DNA from 2 places in the Paenibacillus macerans genome. Region 2 is predicted to be linked to the other one. Evidence: riboswitches for the same ligand, from Rfam matches in the RefSeq annotation. Region 2 holds a riboswitch; the other holds the start of a gene.
What was found. A riboswitch is a leader RNA that binds a small molecule or an ion and turns the genes downstream of it on or off. The one in region 2 is predicted to bind cyclic di-AMP.
Positions count from the first base shown of each region.

Region 1: another riboswitch for cyclic di-AMP. It lies ahead of DYE26_RS06500 (3D domain-containing protein); the one in region 2 lies ahead of DYE26_RS29845 (TrkH family potassium uptake protein).

Region 1 is NZ_UGSI01000001.1:1,411,405-1,416,091, reverse strand. It holds gene DYE26_RS06515 (amino acid ABC transporter permease) at 1-60, shown strand, start outside; gene DYE26_RS06510 (amino acid ABC transporter ATP-binding protein) at 47-769, shown strand; gene DYE26_RS06505 (transposase) at 1,352-2,266, shown strand; cyclic di-AMP (ydaO/yuaA leader) riboswitch at 2,740-2,915, shown strand; gene DYE26_RS06500 (3D domain-containing protein) at 2,921-3,616, shown strand; gene DYE26_RS06495 (polysaccharide deacetylase family protein) at 3,696-4,526, opposite strand; gene DYE26_RS06490 (dihydroorotate dehydrogenase electron transfer subunit) at 4,678-4,687, shown strand, end outside.
Region 2 is NZ_UGSI01000002.1:1,469,128-1,473,814, reverse strand. It holds gene DYE26_RS29855 (cation:proton antiporter) at 1-860, opposite strand, end outside; gene DYE26_RS29850 (potassium channel family protein) at 922-1,584, opposite strand; gene DYE26_RS29845 (TrkH family potassium uptake protein) at 1,608-2,951, opposite strand; cyclic di-AMP (ydaO/yuaA leader) riboswitch at 3,018-3,187, opposite strand; gene DYE26_RS29840 (CPBP family intramembrane glutamic endopeptidase) at 3,471-4,687, shown strand, end outside.

The DNA.
Region 1 (4,687 bases), on a different contig from region 2:
ACGCTGTCCCGTATTTTGGGCGTGTTCGAAAGGAAGTTGAAGACCAGTGATCACCGTTAAAGGTTTGCATAAAAAATTCGGCCAATTGCACATTTTGAAGGGGATCGACCTGGAGATTTCCAAAGGCGAAGTCGTCGTCGTCATCGGCCCCAGCGGCTCGGGGAAAAGTACGTTTCTGCGCTGTCTGAACCTGCTCGAGGTTCCGACGGAAGGCGAAATCCGGTTTGAAGGCGAATCGATTACCGGGAAGGGCCACAACATCAACAAAACCCGGGAGAAAATGGGCATGGTGTTTCAACATTTCAACCTGTTCCCGCACAAAACGGTGATCGACAACATTACGTTGGCTCCGGTTCGCGTGAAAAAAATGGAGAAAAGCTCAGCGGAGAAGATCGCCGTTGAACTGCTGCGGACGGTCGGACTGGAGGATAAGCGGAACGCGTATCCTGCCCAACTATCCGGCGGACAGAAGCAGCGGATCGCGATCGCCCGCGCGCTGGCGATGGAGCCGCACGTCATGCTGTTTGACGAGCCTACTTCGGCGCTTGACCCGGAAATGGTCGGCGAGGTGCTGGACGTGATGAAGAGCCTGGCGGAACGGGGGATGACGATGGTCATCGTCACCCATGAAATGGGCTTTGCCCGCGAGGTCGGCGACCGCATCCTGTTCATGGATCAGGGCGTGATTCTCGAGCAGGGGACGCCGCAGCAGGTGTTTGGCGCGCCGCAGCACCAGCGCACGAAGGATTTTTTAAGCAAAGTGCTGTAGTGCCTTTAAGCTAGTATCCTCATATGTTTTTATTTCACTTCACCATATTTTTTCTTCTGATATCAAGTGAACTCCTCTTAATTTAGCAGAATCCTGCTTTCGAGGAGTTCACTTTTAATTCGTAAACTCGACCTCGTTTTCTCTATTCAAGGCGTCTATATATGAAATGCTGTTACCTCAGCTCAAGACCAGTCGAAAGATCAATGCTGAAGGCCACTTCAGAAGTTTTTTAGCTCAAAAATCGAGATCGGTGCTTGAAGAAATAAATGATGACTTTGGCTCTATTGATTCCAGGATGACGGACTGAGGTGGCTGTCTATAGCGTTTGTGTCTTGGTGTTCCTGCCTTGGTGTTCCTGCCTGCTGCCTGCCTTTGCACGATTATCCCCTTCTTTCAGGAGCAGGGAGCAGGGGGTGGGGGTTAGAGCAAGGGTTCCAAAAAAGAGAGAACAAAAAACAAAAAAAGGGGGAAAAAATGAGGCGGTTCAGGTGAGATTTTTGGCTTGATAAGAGAACACGTGTTTGGTATAATGAAATAAATGGAATTTATGTTCGTGTATTCTTGATTCGGGGGCGAGCGAATATGGAAGTCAATACGGAAACGGAACTTCAACCATTCAGCAGCCGTTTTAACAGCGAGCAGGACTGCATGGAGGCGCTGATCGCGATGAAGTGGCCAAGCGGCTTCGTCTGCCCGCGCTGCGCTTACACCCGGTGCAGCCGTCTGTCTTCCCGGCATATCCCTTTGTTCGAGTGCGGAAAGTGCAAGCATCAAACATCTCCTTTGGTCGGCACGATTTTTGAAGGAACGCATCTGCCCTTGCTCAAGTGGTTCGAGGCCCTGGATTTATTCCTGCTCCCGGGCGGCATCTCGGCGCTGCGGCTGAGCAAGGTGATCCGGGTCACCTACAAAACCGCCTGGTCGATGCTGCACAAAATACGTCATGCCGTGGGGGAGTTCGATGCCCGGGAGCTGCTCTCCGGAGACGTGAAGGTGAACAGCGATCAGTATGGGCGTAATCCGTCCCGGTGTCAGCTTTCGCATCCGTACGCCTCGGCGGTCGTAGCGGGATGCACGGTCACGGAGTCGGGCGAGCCGGAGCAGGTCAAAATCCGCCTGGTGCCGCATAAGCGGGGAGGCGAAAAGAGGGCAAACCGTCGCGATCTAACCGTGTTTATTGGCGGGCATGTGGATGTCCGTACATCGGCGGTGCAGTTGTTCTCTCAGGCCTTTCGGCTATATGCGCCCTTGCGGAGAGTGGTGAGAGAGGCGTGGGAATCGCTGAAGGGTACGTATGGAGCCTTGGGACTGAAGCATCTGCAGGCGTACCTGAACGAATACACCATACGCCGCCGGCTGCGCCTGTCCGGAGGACTGCCCGGAGCGGAAGAAACGCTGCGGCAGAAGTTGCTGCGCATGTGTGTGGCAATTCCGGCGATTCCTTACCGCCGGCTGATCGCACGCCAACCGAATCAGTCCCTTGCGGCTGCAGCCTGATAGAAATGATTGAACGCTACGGACATTGCACAAACGGATTCAGACTGCAGCAAGATCACGGTTTTTTCTTTTTTTCCGTTGTCTTGCCCCATTCTCCCGTCAGGTCTGCTTCACTTCACTTCTCCTAAACCTTCTTTTCCCGAACCTGGCTAATGATCTATGAACAGATTTATTGATCTCGAACATATCTGCTTTTCCCAAGCATATCTGCTTCTCCCGAACAACACATCTTCTTCTCTGCTTCCTGATCAAACGGGATAATCGTGCAAAGCCGTCCGGACAGCGGATGTTAATCTGCCGACCACCCCACCGGCCTTCCCTTTCCTCAAGATTGGCTAGAAGCTTGTTTGTACGTTACAACATGATGAGTTGTTACTTTTTTTACATGATTCCATAAATAAATAATAGCGGCAGAATGCGGGTTTGCGCGTTTTGGATACTATTTCCTGTCCAATTGGTTACAAAATTGTGATATATTTAGATAGCCAAAACCTGCCTCGGCAGGTGCGGGGGATGATTCAGCGAATAACGGAACGTTAAACGAAACGTGACCGGTTTTCTTGGGGTGAAGCGCTCGCATTGGGCGCCGGGGATAATCCTTTTTCCCGAATCCGACAACTAACTCCGCAGGCGTATAAAAGGAGGAAGAACAGCATGAAAAATCTCTTATTCTCGAAGATTGCAAAAACAACGTTGGTAGCCGCAAGTTTGGCGGCGGTTTTACAGACGGTACCTGTGCACGCGGATGCGGTACATACGACGGAAGAAGGAGATACCTTCTATCTGTTGGCCAAAAAGTACGGAGTCGGCTTGGAGCAATTGATGAACGCCAATCAGGGGATTGATCCCGGCAATATATACGAGGGGCTGAAGTTGATGATTCCGGAAATGGAGGCTCCCGAAGCGAAAGCAGCGGCGCCGGAATCGAACCAGGCTCCCGCGGCAAAGACGATGAAAGCCGACGCGGTGTCGGGGCCGACCGTATTGCCATCGGACAAAGTCGTCGAAGCCTGGGGCAAAACGTTTAATTATTCCCATACGATTCAGGTGAAAGCATCGGCATACTCGGCGGCCGCCGACGAAAACGGAAAATGGGGCGCGGTCGATTATTTCGGAAACCCGTTAAAGCTGGGCACGATCGCCGTCGACCCGGACGTGATTCCGATGGGAACGAAGGTACTGGTCACCGGATATAATCATGATGGCTTGCCGAAGCAGGCGTTTGTGGCCACGGCCAGCGATCAGGGGGGCGCGATCAAAGGCAACCGCATCGACATCTTCATTCCCGGCAGCGTCAAATCCGTCGAATCGTTCGGGTTTCAGGATGTCACCCTGTACGTGTTGAAGTAAATTCGTTTGCTTATATGTAGATCCAGTAAAGAAAGTGCGAGCGCTAGACCATTGGGTCTGATGCTCGCGCTTTTCTTTTTTATCTATACTTCGCCGTATTTAGCAATTCGGCCAAATCGACAAACTGGTAACCTTTGTCCCGCAGCGTTTGGATAATGTCCGGCAAAGCTTGGATCGTACCGTTTAAATTGGATCCTACTCCGCCGCCGGCATGAAAAAGAACGATCGAACCGGGCTCTATGGCGCCGAGCACGTTGTTTTCGACCTTGGATTTGTTCAGCCCTTTCCAATCCAGCGAATCCACGTTCCAGTTGACGATGGTGTAGCCGTTTTGCTTTGCCCATTTAATTTGCGGCTCCCGGATTTCGCCGTAAGGAGGACGGATCAGCTTGGGCCGGTACCCGGCGGTTTGCTGAATGATTTTTTCCGTACGCAAAATTTCCGTTTGAAATTGCTTGAGCGACCGTTTTCCGAAATTCGGGTGGCCAAAGGAGTGATTGCCGATCAGGTGGCCTTCCCGGCGTATCCGTTTTACCAGGGCAGGGAATTTTTTGGCCCGGTTGCCGACAATAAAAAAGGTCGCCTTCACACCTTCCTTCTGTAAAATGTTTAAAATTTGCGGTGTAAATCTCGGATCCGGCCCGTCGTCAAACGTCAGCGCCACTTGCTTGACCTCAGGTCCGCGAAATTTGAACGTTTCGGAATATTTGCGCCGAAGCTCGCTTAAATCGGCCGGCTTCGGTTTGGCGTCCGCCCGGGCGGCTTGAGCTTTTGCTTCCTTGTCGCCGGGCTGCAGCGCAGCAGCCGCAACGCGGGACGTTTCGGAAGAAACCGATACGACGGGCATGCTGCCCCCGATTACTGCGAGAATGAAAACGGAAATCAGGAAGTTTCTGAACAGGGTAGTCAACATTTTTCCTCCTTCGTCCGGGTACTGTTATGATTTGGTATGCCCATCTTTAACGGGATTTATAAAGACACAATTATGAAAAACATCACAGACGTTCTTCCCGAAAAATTGCATCCTTTGATGAAGCAGACGTAAGGAAGAGGTGGATTTGATGGCTATCG
Region 2 (4,687 bases):
ACCGTCATATTTTCAGCGAAAGAGCTCATTTCCACATGATTGTCTTTCAGGGACAAACCGAACGTTTCGGCATTTCCCCAGATCACCCCGGCGACAAACGTAGCCATAAACCCGCTGACATGCAGCAAATCGGCGATCAAGTATGAGGATAACGCGCAGACCGTCATGACGATTGTGGAATAGTCGCGAAAATAGCCGTGGCGGGCATGTCCCGCCAAATAAGTCAGTATGCCCGAGATAATCAGTCCGGCAAGAATTCCGCCGAGCGCGGTTTTGACAAACTCCCAGGACATGGCGCCAACGTCCAGCGCCCCGCCGCCGGCCACCGCGGCCAGCAGCGAAAACGTCAAGATCGAGCCGGTAGCGTCGTTAAACGCCGATTCGCTCTCCACCGTCTCGCGGACCCGCTCCTTGATTTTTACCTGCTTGAATACCGGAATGATCGAAGCCGGATCGGTGGAGGCGATGACCGCCGCGGCCAAAAAAGCAAAAATCCAATCAACGCCGAACAAGTAATGAACACCCACGCCCATGACGATCGTCGAAATCACCACGCCCGGTACGCTGAGCAGCGATAACGTAATCCATACGTTGCGAAGCCCGCTCAGCCGCAAATTCCGCCCGCCGTCAAACAAAATCAGCGCCGACCCGACCGTTAATATCAATTGATTGATCAGCGATCCGCTTTGTTCATGAATCAGCCCAAGCCCCGGACCGAGCAGCATCCCGACGGCGATGAACACCGCCACATCCGGCAGCCTTAGCCATGCCGCCAGTTTGCCCGATACTACGCCAACGCTGATAACGAATAAAATTAAGATCAGAAAATGATGTATCGCTTCGGTTACAGCCGATTCCATTCCGCCACATCCCAACCATCCAAAGTGAACCAACTCTTTTTTCTTAATAACCCGATAATAATTACTCGTTAATGACTTCCTCGAACTCTTCGATATTTTTCTTCGATCCGATGATGACCATAATGTCCCCTTCTTGCAGCTGATCCATGGCGGTAGGCGCCACCAGGATGCTTCCGTCGCGATGAATGGCCACGATGCTGCAGCCGAAACGGGCGCGCGGGTTAATGTCGCCCAGGTTTTTCCGGTCAAGGCAAGCGGGAACGTTCATTTCCACGATGCTGTATTCCTTGGACAATTCGATGTAATCCAGCAGATTTGGAGTCACGAGCTGATGCGCCACGCGGACGCCCATATCCCGTTCCGGAAAAATAACCCGGTCCACGCCAAGCTTTTGCAGCGCGCGGCCGTGCAAGACGGAGAGCGCCTTGGCGACCACGGTTTTGATCCCCAAGTCCTTGAGCAAAATCGCCGCCAAAATACTCATCTGAATATCGTTACCGATCGCGACGATCCCGCAGTCGAAGTTGCGGACGCCCAGCGATTTCAGCACTTCCTCGTCCGTGGCGTCCGCCACGACGGCATGCGTCAGCTGGTCGCTCAATTCGTTTACCACCTCTTCGTCCCGGTCGATCCCGAGCACCTCATACCCGAGGTCCATCAACTCCAGAGCCAGGCTGGAGCCGAACCGGCCCAGTCCGATGACTACAAACTGCTGCATTTTCATGTTTAATCTCAAGTCCCCTTATCTTATCCTATAATCATTTTGCCTTCCGGATGGCGGTACAATTCCTTGCCTTTCTTCGGTCCAAGCGCATAAGCTAGCGTAAGCGGCCCGAGTCTTCCGGCGAACATCGTAAAGCTGATGAGGATTTTGCCGATTACCGTTAGTTTCCCGGTAAGCCCCATCGTAAGCCCGACGGTGCCGAACGCGGAGGTCGTCTCGAACAGAATGCTCAGGAAGCTGGCGTCCTCGGTCGTGGACAGCACCATGGCGACGGCCACCACAAGAAATAAAGCGAGCATCGTGATGGTGACCGCTTTGAAAATACGTTCCTGGGCCATCCGGTAGCGGAACAGGACGAGGTCCGACTGTCCGCGGATCATGGAGATGACCGCGCCGACGAGAATGGTGAAGGTCGTCGTTTTGATCCCGCCGCCGGTCGAGCTGGGCGAAGCCCCGATAAACATCAGGATGATCATAAAAAATTGCGAAGCCTGCCGCAGCTCGCCGATATCGACCGTGTTGGCCCCGGCCGTCCGCGGCGTCACCGACTGGAACAGCGCGGCCCAAAATTTCCCGCCCCAGCCGAGCGGGGCTAGCGTCCGCGGATTGGTGAATTCGAATATAAATATGACCAGGGCCCCGACCACGATCAGCGCCGACGTCATCGACAGCACCACCTTGGAATGCAGCGACAGCTTGCGGCGGCGCCGGAAATCAATGATGTCCGACAGCACGATAAACCCGATGCCCCCGGACACGATGAGAAACATCGCCACGAAGTTGACGAGCGGATCGGCCACGTACAACGTCAAGCTCCGGTATTCGCCAAACAGGTCAAACCCGGCGTTGTTGAACATGGATACCGCGTGAAAAACGCCGAAGTACAGCGCCCGGCCCAGCGGCATGTCAAACGCCCAGCGAATCGCGAACAGCAGCGCCGCGCAGGATTCAATGACCAGCGAATACAGCAGCACCTTGCGGATCAGCCGGACGATCCCCTCCATCGTGTTCTGGTTCATCGCCTCCTGCAGGATCAGCCGGTCCTTCAGCGAGATTTTCCGTTTCAACACGAGCGAAAACAAGGTGGCCATGGTCATGAACCCAAGTCCGCCGACCTGAATCAGCAGCATGATTACGATTTGGCCAAACGTGGAAAAATAGGTCCCGGTGTCGACGACGACCAGTCCCGTTACGCATGTCGCCGAAGTCGCCGTAAACAGCGCGTCGACGAACGGCAGCGTCTCCCCGGCCGCACTGGAAATCGGCAGCATCAGCAGCAGCGATCCCAGCAAAATGATGAGCGCAAAACCCAACACCAAAATTTGCGGCGGGGAAAAGCTGATTTTTTTGAAAGACAATTCATTCACCCCATTGTTGTCGTGAAAAAAGAACAAAAGAAAAAAGCACTGGAAATCCAATGCCTTTCGGTGTTTGGTTCCTGTTGCAGGAGGCCTACGAGGTTAGCTGACGGATTCGGGCATGCACAGTTGCCCTAATCGCCCGACCAAGGCAGCCATACCGGCTGCCGCCACAATCGCGCGAAATTCACCCCAAAAAAATCGGTTCCCCCGTTTTCGAAATCGAAATTAGGCCTTAATATTTTTTCAATTGTTTTCATTCCGTTTTCGTCAAATGGATTATAATCCTTATTGGCTTCCACTACAAAGGTTCATTTTGATTAAAAACAGTGAAAAAGGGCTGGAAACGGCAAATCCCCGATCTTCTTGCCGTCCAATCTGAGCCATGCTAGGGTATAACGGGATTATTGCATCTTTTCATCATTTTTGCCTTCAACTGGCGTTGGAAATTCCACTATGTTATCTTTACTGTGATGTACTTCGCGCAAAATCATACTTGAGAACAAAAAATTTTAAAGGAGTTTTGTAATGTTTTCACCTATGAAACCGTCCAGCCGCAGGCTGAAGACAAAAACGCTTTGGCTGATGGCCCTGATCGGGTTGGTCATTTTCTTCATCGTCCAGATTTTTCCGACAACCGCTTCCGACACGCTGCAGATGGAACAGTCGGATGACGTCATCGCCAAATCGCAGGCCAGAACGAAAGCTATCGAATTTGCAAAGTCGGTGCTGAACATCGAGTTGGCCGGTCATCCCGAAAAAGCGCTCGTTACCTATGAATCGCGCTCCGATCTGTACGGTTATTTAACGAAGGCGGATTTGCTCGCCCCTTTCCTGAAGACGTATGACAAGCAATTTCCGTACGACGTATTTCGCGTCCGTTTCAACGAACCAAACGATGTGTTTAGCGCTTTGACCGTCGACGTTCACATGACCACCGGCAAAGTGGTCGGGTTCGAGGAAATCGTTTCCTCGAGCAATGCGAAAAAGCAGATGATGCTGGACTACGGTACCGAAACGCCAGACTCGCTGCGCACCTGGGAGGGCGATTTGACGCTGGAGGAGAAGGAGCGGCTGGCCGCGCCTTATCTGGCCGCGTTCGGCTTTGACCCAGCCCGCCTTGAGCGCGTGTCGGGCGAGGGCGATGTCGGTCTGCTCTATCGCATCAAGGGGGATGAGCTCGGGGAGTCGCAAGCGACGATCGATATCCGCTACGAATACGGCGCCGTATCGTCATTCGAAAGCTACTTCTCCGTTCCTGAGTCGCATGCCGATTACGTCGCCGGGCAGACGCGGCTGGCCAACTGGCTTACCTTTGCCGGATACGCCCTGTTCACATTTGTGCTCGGCATCCTGGCCATCGTATACAGCGCGCTGACGCGGGCGCATACCACTTTTAAACGCGGGATTTTTCTGGCCGGCGCCTACTTCGTCTTGTCCGTCATCGGGACGGTCAACATGCTGCCTGTGTTTGAAAAGGACGGGCTCGATCCGATCGTGCTGACGGTAGGGTTCGTGATTCAAGGACTCGTCACCCTGATTCTTGCCGCCTCGGTATATTTCTCGCTCGTCGGCGGGGACGGACTGTGGCGGAAAAACGGCATCAATCTGTGGGCGCGGTCCAGGGAGGAAGGTTACGGCCGCCATGTGCTGACCGCGGTGGCCGACGGTTATGCGTGGGCTTTAATTTTGCTCGGGGTGCAGTCGGTTGTCTTCTTCATTCTGGAAAGAACGATTCATACCTG